Regions from separate parts of the Kitasatospora sp. NPDC088783 genome, predicted to be linked through region 3. Evidence: riboswitches for the same ligand, from Rfam matches in the RefSeq annotation. Region 3 holds a riboswitch; each other region holds the start of a gene.
What was found. A riboswitch is a leader RNA that binds a small molecule or an ion and turns the genes downstream of it on or off. The one in region 3 is predicted to bind cobalamin.
Positions count from the first base shown of each region.

Region 1 (3,721 bases), on a different contig from region 3:
GTCGATCACGCGGTCGAGGAAGGTCACCGCGGTGCGGACGGTGGCGTCCAGCCGGTCCCAGTCCATCGCGTTCAGCAGGTCGGCGGCGGTGGCGCCGGGGGCGACGTGCGCGCCCAGGTTGACCGAGCCGAGGTTGCAGACCGCGGTCTCGGAGTCGTCGGTGACCTCCAGGATCTCGGTGCACAGGTTCGAGGAGTGCACCGTGCGGCCGGGCAGCGCGGTCTGGTTGGCGGCCCGGTTGGAGGCGTCCTTGAAGGTCATCCAGCCGTTGCCGGTCTGCGCCAGGGTGCGCATCATCCGGGCGTACAGGGTCTGCGCGGGGATGGTGCGCACGGCCTTGCCGGCCAGCTCGGCCTTGACGTACGCCTCGTCGAACTCGGCGCCCCACAGGTCGACCAGCTCCGGCACGTCGGCCGGGGAGAACAGCGACCAGTCGGCGTCGGCGTTGACCCGGCGCATGAACTCGTCCGGGATCCAGTGCGCCAGGTTCAGGTTGTGGGTGCGCCGGGCCTCCTCGCCGGTGTTGTCGCGGAGCTCCAGGAACTCCTCGATGTCGGCGTGCCAGGTCTCCAGGTACACGCAGGCCGCGCCCTTGCGCCGGCCGCCCTGGTTGACCGCCGCCACGGAGGAGTCCAGGGTGCGCAGGAACGGCACGATGCCGTTCGACTTGCCGTTGGTGCCGCGGATCAGCGAGCCGCGGGAGCGGATCCGCGAGTAGGACAGGCCGATGCCGCCGGCGTGCTTGGAGAGCCGGGCGATCTGCGCGTACCGGTTGTAGATCGAGTCCAGGTTGTCCAGCGGCGAGTCCAGCAGGTAGCAGGAGGACATCTGCGGGTGCCGGGTGCCGGAGTTGAACAGCGTCGGCGAGCTGGTCAGGTACTCCAGCCGGCTCATCAGGGTGTACAGCTCGGCGACCTCGCGCACCGACTCCTCGGTGGTGCCGACCGCCAGGCCCGCCGCCACCCGCAGCAGGAAGTGCTGCGGGGTCTCGACCACCTTGCGGGTGATCGGGTGGCGCAGCAGGTAGCGGGACTGGACGGTGCGCAGGCCGAAGTACTCGAAGCGGTCGTCGCCCGCCTCGTCGATCAGCGAGTCGAACAGCCCGGCGTGCCCGGCCACGAACGCGGCGGTGGCGTCGCCGATCAGGCCCTCGGCGTGGCCCACGGCCACCGAGGAGGAGAACGAGGTGACGCCCTGGGTGGCGGCCTCGTCGCGGATCTCCAGCGCCAGCAGGCGGGCGGCCAGCTTCGAGTACTGCGGGTCCTCGGCGATCATCGACGCGGCGGCCTCCACGGCCAGCCCGCGCAGCTCGGCGAAGTCCGAGCCGGCGTGGCGGCCGCGCAGCGCGGCGGCGGCGACGTGGCCGGGGTCCACCTGGGGGAGGTCGGTGCTGCGGTCGGTGAGCAGCCGGAGCAGCGCCGCACCGGGGTCGGTGAAGGCGTCGGCGGATCCCTGGGACGGCAGGGTGACTGAGGCGGCGACGGTCAAGGCGCACTCTCTCCTGTGGCGGCGGACGTGGCTCGGGGTGTCCGGCACCGCACGCGGCCAGGGGAGGGCGGCACGAAGGAACGAGAACGCGTTCCGGCGCGCGAAGACCACCCCCGGTCCGCCCGCGAGACCGGACGGCAAAGCTGTGCTGCATGGCGTCTGCGGGGATGCCGTGTCGCACACCGTCGGCAGGTCCTCGGACTGCGCGGGCGTCGCAGCAACCCGCTCACCGTTGCGGGGCAGTCCCGGATTCGCACCGGATTCCCCTGCGTCGACAGCGAGAGTGAGCATACATGTTGTGGTGGCTGGAACTGGAAGCACCAGATGTAGTAGCGCGTGTCGCGTCGGCGGTGCCGCGCGTAGACAACGAAACCGTCCGCGAACCGTCCGCCGACCGCCCACGAACCGTCCGCCGACCGCCCACGAACCGTCCGCGAACCGCCCACTGACGGCCCGTGGGCCCGCCCGCGGACGGCCCGCGGACGGCTTCGGGTCCGGGCTCGGGGCCCTGCTCGGGCCCGCCCTCAGAACCGCGTCGTGTAGACCCACAGGTCCGTGCCGGGCGCCGCCGACCAGTCCCGCGCGGGGCTGCGGACGAAGCCCAGGGCGTCGTAGATCCGGTGCGCGGCGGTCATCGACGGCCGGGTGGAGAACGCCATCCCGGCCAGCCGCAGTTCCCGGCTGCGCGCGATCGAGGCCCGCACCAGGGCCCGGCCGACGCCGCGCCCGCGGGCCGCCGCGCCGACCGCGAGCATCCGGATCTCGCCCTCGTCGGGGTGCGCGACGTCCGCCCACGCGGTGCCGCCGGGCGCGAAGGTCACGCAGCCGAGCACCGCCCCGCCGTCGTCGACGGCGACCAGGAGCTCGGCCTCCCGGTTGCGGCGGGCGGCGTCGCGGAGGAGTGCGGCGTAGGGGGAGTCGGGGCGGGTGTGGCCGTCGCCGACGAAGGCTTCGACGCTGACCTCCCCGGCTCCGGCGAGGTCGCGGTCGAGGGCGCGGCGGACGGTCGGGGAGCGCATCCGGACAGTGTGCCGGACGGCCGACGGCGCGGGTCGGCCAGGTCCGGGTCGAACGGGTAGCCGCCCGGCCGGTGCACGTCGTCGCGGCCGTGCCGGCCGTTGCGGTCCAGGTCGCGGCCGACCAGGACGCCGAGGAGTCCGAAACTGCCGAGGAGGCCCAGCAGGGCGAGTGCGGTGGTCATGCCTCCACTGTCCGCGCCCGGCCGGGGCCGGACGAGTGGCAGGAACGCACCATTGCCACGAAATCCTGCCACTGCCATGCTGGCCGGATGCGGAAGCTGGAGAACGTCGCCGTCGTGGTGCTGGAGGAGGTCCACCCCTTCGAACTGGGGGTGGCCTGCGAGGTGTTCGGCCTGGACCGGAGCGAGAGCGGCCTGCCGGTCTACGACTTCGCCCTGGTCGGCGACCGCCCCGGCCCGATGCGCACCCACTCCGGCTTCACCGTCGACGTCCCGCACGGCCCCGAGCGGATCGCCGGGGCCGACCTGGTGATCGCCACCGCCACCGGCATCCGCGCGCACTACCCCGAGGAGGTCTGCGCGGCGCTGCGGGCCGCCCACGACCGCGGCGCCCACCTGCTGTCGATCTGCTCCGGCAGCTTCCTGCTCGGCGCGGCCGGCCTGCTCGACGGCCGCCGCTGCACCACCCACTGGCGCTACGCCGACCTGATGGCCGAGCGCTTCCCGCTGACCACCGTCGAACCCGGCGTGCTGTACGTGGACGACCACCCGGTGATCACCTCGGCCGGCACCGCCGCGGGCATCGACGCCTGCCTGCACCTGGTCCGCAAGGTGCAGGGCGCCGAGGTGGCCCGGGCGATCGCCCGCCGGATGGTGGTCGCCCCGCACCGGGACGGCGGCCAGGCCCAGTTCATCAACCGGCCGGTGCCCGAGGGCGGCGGCGAGTCGCTGGCCGGGGTGCTGGAGTGGATGCGCCGCCACCTCGACCGGGAGACCGGCGTCGACCAGCTCGCCCGGCTCGCCCACATGTCGCCGCGCACCTTCGCCCGCCGCTTCCGGGAGGAGACCGGCACCACCCCGCACCGCTGGCTGACCGGCCAGCGGGTGCTGCTCGCGCAGCACCTGCTGGAGTCCACCGGCGAGAGCGTGGACGCCATCGCCACCCGCTGCGGCTTCGGCAACGCCGCCACCCTGCGACACCACTTCGGCCGCCGCCTGGGCACCACCCCGCAGGCCTACCGCCGGGCCTTCGGC
Region 1 covers NZ_JBIVKJ010000003.1:243,707-247,427, reverse strand. The annotation lists gene ACIP60_RS09635 (ribonucleoside-diphosphate reductase subunit alpha) at 1-1,488, opposite strand, end outside; cobalamin riboswitch at 1,658-1,796, opposite strand; gene ACIP60_RS09630 (GNAT family N-acetyltransferase) at 2,013-2,507, opposite strand; gene ACIP60_RS09625 (helix-turn-helix domain-containing protein) at 2,777-3,721, shown strand, end outside.
Region 1: another riboswitch for cobalamin. It lies ahead of ACIP60_RS09635 (ribonucleoside-diphosphate reductase subunit alpha); the one in region 3 lies ahead of ACIP60_RS06580 (prenyltransferase/squalene oxidase repeat-containing protein).

Region 2 (3,721 bases), on a different contig from region 3:
GGCGGGGCGGGAACGCCCGCACCGAGCCCGCGTCCGCGCCGGAGGCCGGACCCGAACCCGGGCCCGAACCCCGGTCCTGCGCGCGGGCCGGGGAGACGCCCGCCGCGAGCCCCGCCCCCAGTGCTCCGCCCACGGTCAGAAAACGACGACGGTCCATTGTCACGACGCACCTTCCTCCCCCGCGCCGGGCGCACGGAGGCTCTGCGCCGATCGTCACGCCCCGCCCCGCCGCCGCCCGGCCGCGGCCCGCCGGAGTGCGTCCGATGGCCCAGCGCGCGTCCGCGCGCGCACGACGCCCCGCCGGGCTCCGCGCGCCGGGGGCTGCCGGCCGGAGCGCCGACCCGAGCCGGTGGACGCGCCGGGCAGCAGGCACAATCGCCGGTATGCGTACTCTTCTCGTCATCGGCATCGGCGCGGGCGACCCCGACCACCTCACCCTGGAGGCGGTCAAGGCGATCGGCCGCACCGACGTGTTCCTGCTGCTCGACAAGCCGGAGGAACGGCAGGACCTGATGCGGCTGCGGCGGGAGATGATCGCCGAGCACGGCCGGGCCGGGCACCGGGTGGTCGAGCTGGTGGACCCGGCGCGGGACCGGTCGGCGGCCGGGTACGCGGAGGCGGTCGAGGAGTGGCGGGAGCGGCGGGCCGACCTGGTGGAGCGGGCCGTGGCCGAGGAGCTCCCGGACGGCGGGACGGGCGCGCTGCTGGTGTGGGGCGACCCGTCGCTGTACGACAGCGTGACCGCCGTGCTGGACCGGGTCCTGGCGCGCGGGCGGACCGGGTTCGGGTACACGGTGGTGCCCGGCGTCAGCAGCGTCTCGGTGCTGGCGGCCCGCCACCGCACCACGCTGACCCGCACCGCGCGGCCGGTGCGGATCACCACCGGGCGGCGGCTGGCCGCCGAGGGCTTCGGGCCGGGCGCCGAGGACGCGGTGGTGATGCTGGACGGGCAGGCCGCGTTCACCGCCATCGACCCGGCGGGCGTGCACATCCACTACGGGGCGTACCTGGGCACCGAGGACGAGATCCTGGTCTCCGGCCCGCTGGCCGAACAGGCCGACCGGATCGCCGAGTTGCGGGCCGAGGCCCGGACCCGCAAGGGCTGGATCATGGACAGCTACCTGCTGCGCCGCACCGACGGCTGAACACCGCCCGGGCACCGGCTGACCACCGTCCGCCGTCCGCCGTTCGCCCGCGCGTCCCACGGACCGGACAGCTGCCGCACTTCGCACCGGAGAACGCCCGGTCCGTTCTACACTGGCCGCGCAACTGGTTCGCCCTGTCCGCCAGGCAGGGCGTCGCAAGAGGGAACCCGGTGGGAATCCGGGACTGCCCCGCAGCGGTGAGTGGGAACGACCGCCGTCATACGCACTGGGTCCGGACGGGCCTGGGAAGCGACGGCCAGTAGGTGCCCGGGAGCGTCGAGCCTCCCCGGGCGGGCCCGCGAGTCCGAAGACCTGCCCGTTGCCCGGGTGCGACCGTTCGCACCCGGTGACCGGTGACCTCGAGGGCGGGTCGGTACGGACACCAGGCGGGCAGGCGCGGTCGAGCGCGGCACCGCCCGGTCTCGGCACCCTTCCGCGCCTCCTGTGCACCGGACCCAGGATCAAGGCTCGCGAGGAGAGTCCCCTTGACTGCGAAGTCCGTAGCCGCGGCAACCGTCCACGGATACCCCCGCCAGGGCGGGAACCGGGAACTGAAGAAGGCCGTCGAGGGCTACTGGCGGGGCACCGTCACCGCCGACGCGCTGCACTCCACCGCCGCCGAACTGCGCTGCGCCAACTGGCGGCAGCTGGCCGGCGCCGGCATCACCGAAGTCCCCACCGGCGACTTCTCGCTGTACGACCACGTGCTGGACACCACGGTCGCCGTCGGCGCGGTCCCGCCCCGGCACCGGGCCGCGTACCAGGCCGACCCGCTGGACGGCTACTTCGCGATGGCGCGCGGCACCCAGCAGGTGGCGCCGCTGGAGATGACCAAGTGGTTCGACACCAACTACCACTACCTGGTGCCGGAGTTGGGCCCGGACACCGTCTTCGCCGCGCACTCCGCCAAGCAGGTCGGCGAACTGCGCGAGGCGCTCGGCCAGGGCTACCGGGCCCGCCCGGTGCTGCTCGGCCCGGTCACCTACCTGCTGCTCGCCAAGCCCGCGCCCGGCGTGGCCGCCGACTTCGAGCCGCTCACCCTGCTGGACCGGCTGCTGCCGGTGTACGCGGAACTGCTGGCCGACCTGCGGGCGGCCGGCGCCGGGTGGGTGCAGCTCGACGAGCCCGCGCTGGTGCAGGACCGCACCCCGGCCGAGCTGAACGCCGCCGCCCGCGCCTACCGGGAGCTGGGCGCGCTCACCGACCGCCCCAGGCTGCTGGTCGCCTCCTACTTCGACCGGCTCGGCGAGGCGCTGATCACCCTGGCCAAGGCCCCCGTCGACGGCCTGGCGCTGGACTTCACCGGCCCGGCGGCGGGCAACCTGACCGACCTGGCGGCCGTCGGCGGCCTGCCCGGCAAGCGGCTGGTCGCGGGGGTGGTCGACGGCCGCAACGTGTGGATCAACGACCTGGAGAAGTCCCTCGCCACCCTGGCGACCCTGCTCGGCCTGGCCGACACGGTGGACGTCGCCCCCTCCTGCTCACTGCTGCACGTCCCGCTGGACACCGCCGCCGAGCGCGACCTCGACCCGCAGATCGGCCGCTGGCTGGCCTTCGCCCGGCAGAAGGCCGCCGAGACCGCCCTGCTGGCCCGCGCCCTGCGCGAGGGCACCGCCGCCGTCACCGCCCAACTCGCCGCCAACCGGGCCGACCTGGCCTCCCGCGCGGCCTCCCCGATCACCCGCGACCCGGCGGTCCGGGCCAGGGCCGCCGCCGTCACCGAGGCCGACATCCGCCGCGACGCCCCGTACGCCGTCCGCGCCGCGGCGCAGAAGGCCCGGCTCGGCCTGCCGCTGCTGCCCGCCACCACCATCGGCTCCTTCCCGCAGACCGCCGAACTGCGCTCCGACCGCGCCGAGTTGAACGCCGGACGGATCGACGCGGCGGACTACCGCAAGCGGATGGAGGCCGAGGTCCGCGAGGTGGTCGCCTACCAGGAGCGGGCGGGCCTGGACGTGCTGGTGCACGGCGAGCCCGAACGCAACGACATGGTGCAGTACTTCGCCGAGCAGCTCACCGGCTACCTGGCCACCCGGCACGGCTGGGTGCAGTCCTACGGCACCCGGTACGTGCGTCCGCCGGTGCTGGCGGGCGACATCTCCCGCCCGCACCCGATGACAGTCGACTGGTACCGCTTCGCGCAGGGCCTCACCGACCGCCCGGTCAAGGGCATGCTGACCGGCCCGGTCACCATGCTGGCCTGGTCGTTCGTCCGCGACGACCAGCCGCTGGCCGACACCGCCCGGCAGGTCGCCCTCGCCCTGCGCGACGAGGTGGCGGACCTGGAGGCGGCGGGCGCCGCCGTGATCCAGGTCGACGAGCCCGCGCTGCGCGAGACGCTGCCGCTGCGGCGCTCCGGCTGGCCCGCGTACCTGGACTGGGCCACCGACGCGTTCCGGCTCACCACCTCCGGGGTCCGCGCCGACACCCAGGTCCACACCCACATGTGCTACGCCGAGTTCGGCGACATCCTGCGCGCCATCGAGGAGTTGGACGCGGACGTGATCTCGCTGGAGGCCGCCCGCTCGCACATGCAGGTGGCGCGCGAACTCGCCGAGGCGGGCTACCTCGCCGAG
Region 2 covers NZ_JBIVKJ010000005.1:43,741-47,461, reverse strand. The annotation lists gene ACIP60_RS16060 (FAD-binding oxidoreductase) at 1-133, opposite strand, end outside; gene cobF (precorrin-6A synthase (deacetylating)) at 384-1,145, shown strand; cobalamin riboswitch at 1,254-1,480, shown strand; gene metE (5-methyltetrahydropteroyltriglutamate--homocysteine S-methyltransferase) at 1,631-3,721, shown strand, end outside.
Region 2: another riboswitch for cobalamin. It lies ahead of metE (5-methyltetrahydropteroyltriglutamate--homocysteine S-methyltransferase); the one in region 3 lies ahead of ACIP60_RS06580 (prenyltransferase/squalene oxidase repeat-containing protein).

Region 3 (3,721 bases):
GGCGAGGTCGAGGGCTGGTCCTTCGGCGCCGGTGCGCAGCCGGGCATCACCGCGCCCTGAGCGGCGGAACGCCGGCGCCCGGTCCCCGGACACGGGGCCGGGGACGGGGCGCCGGACCGATCAGGGCGCGCTGGTCCGCCGCCGCCGCCGCCGTCCGACCAGCCGGTCGGCGAGCAGCCGGTCGGCGCGCACGACCGCGACCGAGGCGTCGAGCAGGCACTGCGGAACGCGTCGGCCCCCGGCCGGGGCCGGGCACACGTCGAGCACCGCCTGGCCGACCTCGCCGCCGTGGCCCTCGACCGACTCGAAGCCCCCGTCCGCAACCGGCTCCAGCACCCGCGGTACCGACCCGGCATCCTCGACGGTTCCACGGCCGGCACCGGCCCGAACCCCGACACCCCGAGCTCCCCTGACGGACCGAAGTCGGTCACGCTCGTGCAGGACCGAGCCTTCAGCCCACTCGTACCTGACGCTCGGGGCGGCCGGTCTCCGGGTCGAGGGCCACCACGAACACCTCGCCGCCCTCGGTGGTCAGCTTGATCCGGTCGGGTCCGTCCCACTGCGCCGAGGCCAGCGCGTTGTCGGGGGCGTCGCCGTTGAAGTAGCCGACCCGCCACCGCCGTGCGGTCAGGCCGGAGCCGGCGTCCACCGAGACCCACCAGAGCGGATCGATCACCGCGGTGCCCTCGTGGATCACCAGGCTGCGGTCGGAGCGGCCGGGAGCCGGCCGGTCCGCGGTCTTGTGCGGCGTGCTGCCGAAGCCGAGCAGTGCGAAGGGCGAGGCCAACAGGGTGCAGCCGAGGATCGGGACCAGCAGCAGTCTCCTGGTCTCTCGGGAACGGAACCCGATCAGGACGGCGAGGACGATCAGCACCAGCACTGCGGCACCGTACGCCGGCGGGTGGTGGAAGACCTCGACGAGCACCACCAGTCCGCCGTCCCGGGCGGCTTGAGCTGCGGCGTAGGCCAGTGCGACGAGCAGCATCGCCAGCGTGATCAGTCCGAGCGCGATCGGCCGTCGCCTGCGCCGCCACCAGCATGGCCGACCCGGGGGCACGCGCACCTGCGGAGGCGGTGCGGGCCGTGGAGGGTGGGGCGGCGCCGTGGTCTGCGGGGGAGGGGGAGGCGGACCCACTGCCCTCTGTGCCGCCTTGCCCTCGGACACCGGTGGCTCGGGGACCGGGTCCCTCGTTGCTCGACCGCTCTCGTCCACAGCCCCGCCCCCGGTCATGACACCCCGCCGAGTTGATCAACCTAGGGGGACAGGCTACGGCTCGGACCCGCCGATCCAACAGGGCTGACTTCGGTTCGTCAGGGGAGCTCGGGGCATGGGGGGTTCGGGCCGGTGCCGGCCGTGGAACCGTCGAGGGCGTCGGGTCGGTACCGCGGGTGCTCGAGCCGGTTGCGGACGAGGGGCTGATCTGCCGTTCCGTCCTCGTCGCGGGCCCCTTTTCGCCGCCTGCGGCGTGCTGGTGGGCGGCCGCCGCCCGGGTCGCGCGGGTCGGCTTTCGCTCGGGGTGCGCGGTCGGCGGGCATGCGGACTCGGGGTGCCGGAGAGCCCCGCACCGCTGCGCGTCAGCCCCGGATTCGCGCCGGGTTCCCCCGCGCGGCCAGCCGGGACGCTACCGCGCCGCACCCCGGTCCGCGAGCTGGCGCGGGCGACATGACGCCCCGTTGACTCCCCGTCGCGCACCATGGTCTGATGAACGGGTTTTTCACCCTCGGCAGTCAGGGGAAGCCGGTCCGAATCCGGCGCTGACCCGCAACCGTAGATCCGCCCCCACCGGGACGGATGAGCCGGAATGCCTGCGCCGAGGGGTTCGTCAGCAACAGATGCGTCGTCGCGGACTACGACGCGGTGCAGAGCGGCTTCCCCCTCCGGGCCCGGCTGCCACGCCGCCGTACTCCCGCCTCGGCCTACCACGGGGAGAGTCGCCGGTGAGGGTCAGCAACACGCTTACGAGCCACGGCCGCGGAGGCCGGCGGCGGACGGCCCTGGCCCTCACCTCCGCCCTCGCGGTCACCGCCGGCGCCACGCTCGTCCTCGGCCAACCCGGTCGGGCCGCGGCCGACCCGATCGAGGACTGCACGGCCACCACCGGCGCGATCGTCGCCGTCGACTCCGGCCACTGGGACGGCGGCGCCGTGCGCGGCTGCGACGCCCACCCCGCCACCGGCACGAACCCGCTGCACAACGCCGGGTCCACCACCACCGGCACCCGGCACGACGGCCCCGCCTCCGTCTGCCGCCTCGGCAGCAGCACCTTCGGCAACGGCGCCCAGTACCCGACCCCGGCCGAGGAGCCCTGCGTCGACGCTCCGCAGGCCGTCGCCCGGCAGAACGCGGACGCCGGCTTCGCCCCCGACGAGTGGACCCACGACTCCGACCCGGTCGCCACCGAACAGGCGATCCCCGGACCGGCCACGCCGAGCCCCCGGCCCGGCCGGACGCCCGACCTCGCCAAGGGCGGCGCCTACCTCACCGACCCCGTCCGCCTGCTGGACGGGCACTACTACGAGGCCTTCCCCGACTCCGGGTTCGCCGACTTCGGCCTCACCGTCGACGCCGCCTACGCGCTCGCCGCCACCGGCACCGACGACGCGGCGCTGCGCCGCATCGTCGACTTCCTCGACCGGCAGGGCAAGGACGGCAGCGAACGCACCGTCAACGACTGGACGGCCGTCGGCACCGAGTACGTCGGCGGCGGCTCCGTCGGCAAGGAGGCGCTGCTCGCCGAGATCGTCGGCCGCGACCCGCGCGCCTTCGGCGGCCACGACCTGATCGCCGCCCTCGACCAGGCCGTCTGCGACCACGCCGACACCGACAACGGCTGCGCCGCGCAAGGCAATTACCTCTGGGCCACCTCGGTCTTCTCCCAGTCGCTCGGCATCCTGGCCCAGTTGAGAGCCGACGACACCGAGCACGCCGCCGCGCCCGTCGCCTACCTGAAGGGCCTCCAGGCCGCCGACGGCTCCTGGCCCAGCCTGATCCCCGCCTCCGGCGACTCCGACGTGGACAGCACCGCGATGGCCGTCATGGCGCTCGCGCTCGTCCCCGGCGAAGAGGCGGCCCGGGCCGTCGACCGGGGCCTGGCCTGGCTGGCCGCCCAGCAGCTCCCGGACGGCGGCTTCCCCGGTGCGGCCGGCGACTCGACCAACTCCGCCGCCCTTGCCGTCCAGGGGCTGACGCTCCGCCAGTCCGCCTACGCCGAACGGATCGCCAGGGCCATCGAGTTCCTCGCGGCCGAGCAGAACGCCGACGGCGGCTTCAACGTCGCCTCCACCGGACAGCAGGGCTCCGACGTCCGGGCCTCCACCCAGGCGCTCGGCGGCGCGACCGGCCTCTCCTTCGGGACGCTCCACCGCGACCTCGACGGCACCGCGCCGACCGGCTCGCCGTCGCCGTCGCCGTCGCCGTCGCCGTCCCGCTCGGGATCGGCATCGCCGTCGGAATCGGCGTCCGCGTCCGCGTCCCCATCGTCGCTGTCGCCGTCGCCGTCGTCCTCGATGCCTGAGCGCCCGTCCGGGTCGGTTCCGGTCTCCGAGGTCCCCTCGTCCGGCACCGGCACCGGCGCGGGCGGCCTCCCGGTGGGCACCGGCGTCCCGGCGGGCGGCACCGGCCCGGACGGGCTGGCCTTCACCGGTACCGACGTCCTGGAACTGGCCGTTCCCGGCCTGCTGTTCGCCGCCGCGGGCGGTGCCGTCCTGGTCGCCACCCGCC
Region 3 covers NZ_JBIVKJ010000002.1:482,858-486,578, forward strand. The annotation lists gene ACIP60_RS06565 (hypothetical protein) at 1-60, shown strand, start outside; gene ACIP60_RS06570 (hypothetical protein) at 121-336, opposite strand; gene ACIP60_RS06575 (hypothetical protein) at 452-985, opposite strand; cobalamin riboswitch at 1,531-1,603, opposite strand; cobalamin riboswitch at 1,692-1,830, shown strand; gene ACIP60_RS06580 (prenyltransferase/squalene oxidase repeat-containing protein) at 1,939-3,721, shown strand, end outside.

Region 4 (3,721 bases), on a different contig from region 3:
GCTGGCCGGGGGCCTCCCCCGCCCTCTGGTACGCGGTGGCGGCGGGCGTGGTCGGGCCGTTCGCGCTGCTGGCGTTCTACCGGGCGCTGGCGCTCGGGCCGATGGGCGTGGTGTCGCCGCTGGCCACCGTCGGCGTGCTGGTGCCGATCGGCGTCGGCCTGTTCCTCGGCGAACGGCCCGGCGCCGTCCAGGGGTTGGGCATCGCGGTGGCCGTCGCCGGGGTCGCCCTGGCGGGCGGCCCGCAGCGCGGCGGGCCCGCGGTCGGCCGGCGGGTGCTGGTGCTGACGCTGGGCGCGGCGTTCGCCTTCGGGGCGGTGCTGGCCCTGGTCGCGCACGCCGGCGCGGGCGGCGCCCTGCTGCTCACGCTGTGCGTGCAGCGGCTGACCAACGCGGTGGTCGGGGCCGGGATGCTGGCCGCCGCGGCCCGCCGGCGGCCCCTCGGACTTTCGGCGGGCGCCCGGTCGCTGCCCGCGCTGACCGCCGTCGGGGTGGCCGACGTGGCCGCGAACGGCCTGTACGCGGCCGCCTCGCACCTGGGGTCGGTGGCGGTGGCGGCCGTACTGGCCTCGCTCTACCCGGTGGTCACCGCACTGATGGCGCGCGGCCTGCTGAAGGAGCGGCTGCTGCGGGTGCAGGTGGTGGGCGCGGGCCTCGCGGTGGCCGGGACGCTGATCCTGGCCGCCGGCTGACGCGCCGTCAGGACGCGCCCGCCCGCGGGCCGCCGAACGTCCGGGAGCGCTTGGCGATCCGCCAGTAGCCGATCGCGGCGGCCCAGACCACCACGAACAGGCCGACGATCACGAAGCCGACGTTGTCCAGGCCGAGGCCGGCGATCCAGCCGGTGACGGGATCGGTCAGGCCGAACTTGTCGTGCAGCACGGCGACCAGCTCGATGGTGCCGATCACGAAGGCCACCGCGATCGACAGCCCGGTGATGGTCAGGTTGTAGTACACCTTGCGGACCGGGTTCGAGAACGCCCACTGGTAGGCGATGTTCATGAACGTGCCGTCCAGGGTGTCGAACAGGCTCATCCCGGCGGCGAACAGCAGCGGCAGGCAGACCACCGCGTACCAGGGCAGGCCGGAGGCCGCGCCGGAGCCCGCCATCACCATCAGGGTGACCTCGGTGGCGGTGTCGAAGCCCAGGCCGAGCACCATGCCGACCGGGAACATCTGCCCGGGGCGGCTGATCGAGCGGGTGGCCCGGTTCAGCAGCCGGGCCAGGAAGCCCCGGGCGTCCAGGTGCTTCTCCAGCTCGGCCTCGTCGTACTCCCCGGCCCGCATCGCCCGGAACACCCGCCAGATGCCCAGCAGGGCGACCAGGTTGAGCGCCGCGATCAGGTAGAGGAAGGCGCCGGACGCGGTGGTGCCGACGGTGCCCAGCACCTGGTGGGTGGTCGAGTCCTCGTCCATCAGGGTGCCCGCCAGCGCCGCGCCCCCGGCCACCAGGGCGGCCATCAGCACCACCATCGAGGAGTGGCCGAGCGCGAACCAGAAGCCCACCGAGACCGGGCGGCGGCCGTCCGCCATCAGCTTGCGGGTGGTGTTGTCGATCACCGCGATGTGGTCGGCGTCGAAGGCGTGCCGCATCCCCAGGGTGTACGCGGTGACGCCCAGGCCGACGCCGAACACCTGGGTGCCGACCCGGTAGTCGTGCGGCACCACCAGGAACAGCAGCGTCCCGAAGGCCACCGCGTGCAGGGCCAGGATCACCGCCATCAGCCCGGCCGTGCGCAGGGTGTCCTCGCGCCGCCAGCGCAGGGCGGGCAGGACGGCGACCGGGCCGGTCCCGGCCAGGGTCGATTCGGGCGCGGTCATCCGCGGATCACGCTCCAGCACCTCGTGGATCACTTCGTGAGATGCCGTGGCCGGTCTCCTGGCTGACGGGGTGTTGCGCGCCGGCGCCCGGCCTTCCCGGCCGCGGGGGCCAGTGGCACGGGGTGGGAGCCGACGACTCCCCGATCACAGTGGCGAGGGCCGCTCCGGACTCCCGTGCCGCGCACTCGCGTGGCGGACACGGTGCACCGGCTTCCCGAGCACCACGGCCCGCCCACCGTAGGCCCGCCGCGGGTGCCGCGGCAAGGGCGCACCCGGGCCGGGGTGGCGCAGATCACGCCTGGTCAGCGGTGTGCTGACCACCGGTCAGGCCATCCAGAAGAAGACGCAGGTCATCCGCTTCTCCTCCAGCGCCGTCCCGTGGTACTCGGTCGCGGTGTGGATCAGGTTGGCGGTGTAGAGCAGCAGCCGGTTGTAGCGGTGCGGGACGGCCAGGTCCTCGGTGAAGGAGTCCGGCGGGACGAAGCGGGTGCCCAGCGCGTCCACCAGGTTGTTGTGCGGGGCGACCACGCTGTTGCCGCCGAGCCGGCCGCCGGGCAGGCTCTGCCGGTAGAAGCTGGTGCCGCAGCGCTTGGGGACGGCCGGGTTGAGGTACAGCACGGCGGCGTAGCGGCACAGCGAGCGGGAGTCGGTGTGCGGGCGCGGCTCGCACTCCCCGGCGCCCACCACCTGCACGCAGTTGTGGTTGAAGGTGCCGCCCTCGGCCTCGTCCAGCGCCCAGATCCGCGGCGCGCCGGTGGCCTCCCGGACCAGCTCCTCGACCCGCGCCAGCTCCGCCGGCTCCAGGCCGGGCATGGCTCGCAGGCCCGGCCAGGACTCCGGCTTGTGCGGGTAGCCCTCGTCCCAGTCGGTGCGCGCCAGGTGCCGGGCGCGCACCGCGTCCGGGTCCGGGAGGACGTCGTCCAGGACCCAGTAGTCACGGCCGCGGGTGGGCTTGCGGTACGGCAGGACCGGGAGCACCGGGGCGGGGCGCCGGTCCTGGAACGGGAGAGCGGGCATGGACCCGACAATAGGAGCGGCGTTCCGGGGCCTCGCCCAAGATCCGGTCAACCTTGCGTCAAGGCTTGCCCGTGACGCGGCGTCAGGACCGCTGGCAGCGCGGGCACCAGAACAGGTTCCGGGCGGCCAGCTCCTCGGTGCGGACCGGGGTGCCGCAGACCAGGCAGGGCCGGTCGTGCCGCCGGTACACGTACACCTCGCCGCCGTGGTCGTCCACCCGCGGCGGGCGGCCCATCGCCTCCGGGGTGTGCTCGGGGCGGACGGTGTCGATCCGGCCCGCGGCCACGCCGTCGTGCATCAGCGCCACCAGGTCCGTCCAGATCGCGTCCCACTCGGCCCGGGACAGCTCGCGCCCGGGGCGGTGCGGGCTGATCCCGAGCCGGAACAGCACCTCGGCGCGGTACACGTTCCCGACGCCGGCCAGCACCTTCTGGTCCATCAGCAGCGCGGCCACCGTGCTGCCGCTGCGGGAGACCCGCCGCCAGGCCGCCTCCCCCGACTCCCCGGCCCGCAGCGGGTCCGGCCCCAGCCGGCGGTGGACGGCCGCCTTCTCCTCCGGCGTGAGCAGCTCGCAGGCGGTCGGCCCGCGCAGGTCGGCGTACCCGGTGTCGTTGACCATCCGCAGCCGGACCTGCCCGACCGGCTCGGGCGCCTCGCCCGCCCCGAACGCGTACTTCCCGTACAGCCCCAGGTGCACGTGCAGCCAGTGCTCGCCGAAGCCCAGGAACAGGTGCTTGCCGTGCGCCTCCGCCTCGTCCAGCACCCGCCCGTCGATCAGCGCGGCCCCCTCCGCGAAGCGCCCCTGCGGGCTGGAGACCCGCACCGGGCGCCCCCCGAACAGCTCGTCGTTCCGCCTGGCCAGGCGGTGGATCACATGCCCCTCGGG
Region 4 covers NZ_JBIVKJ010000012.1:75,950-79,670, forward strand. The annotation lists gene ACIP60_RS28545 (EamA family transporter) at 1-689, shown strand, start outside; gene ACIP60_RS28550 (HoxN/HupN/NixA family nickel/cobalt transporter) at 697-1,818, opposite strand; cobalamin riboswitch at 1,849-2,059, opposite strand; gene ACIP60_RS28555 (DUF6445 family protein) at 2,143-2,835, opposite strand; gene ACIP60_RS28560 (Fpg/Nei family DNA glycosylase) at 2,918-3,721, opposite strand, start outside.
Region 4: another riboswitch for cobalamin. It lies ahead of ACIP60_RS28550 (HoxN/HupN/NixA family nickel/cobalt transporter); the one in region 3 lies ahead of ACIP60_RS06580 (prenyltransferase/squalene oxidase repeat-containing protein).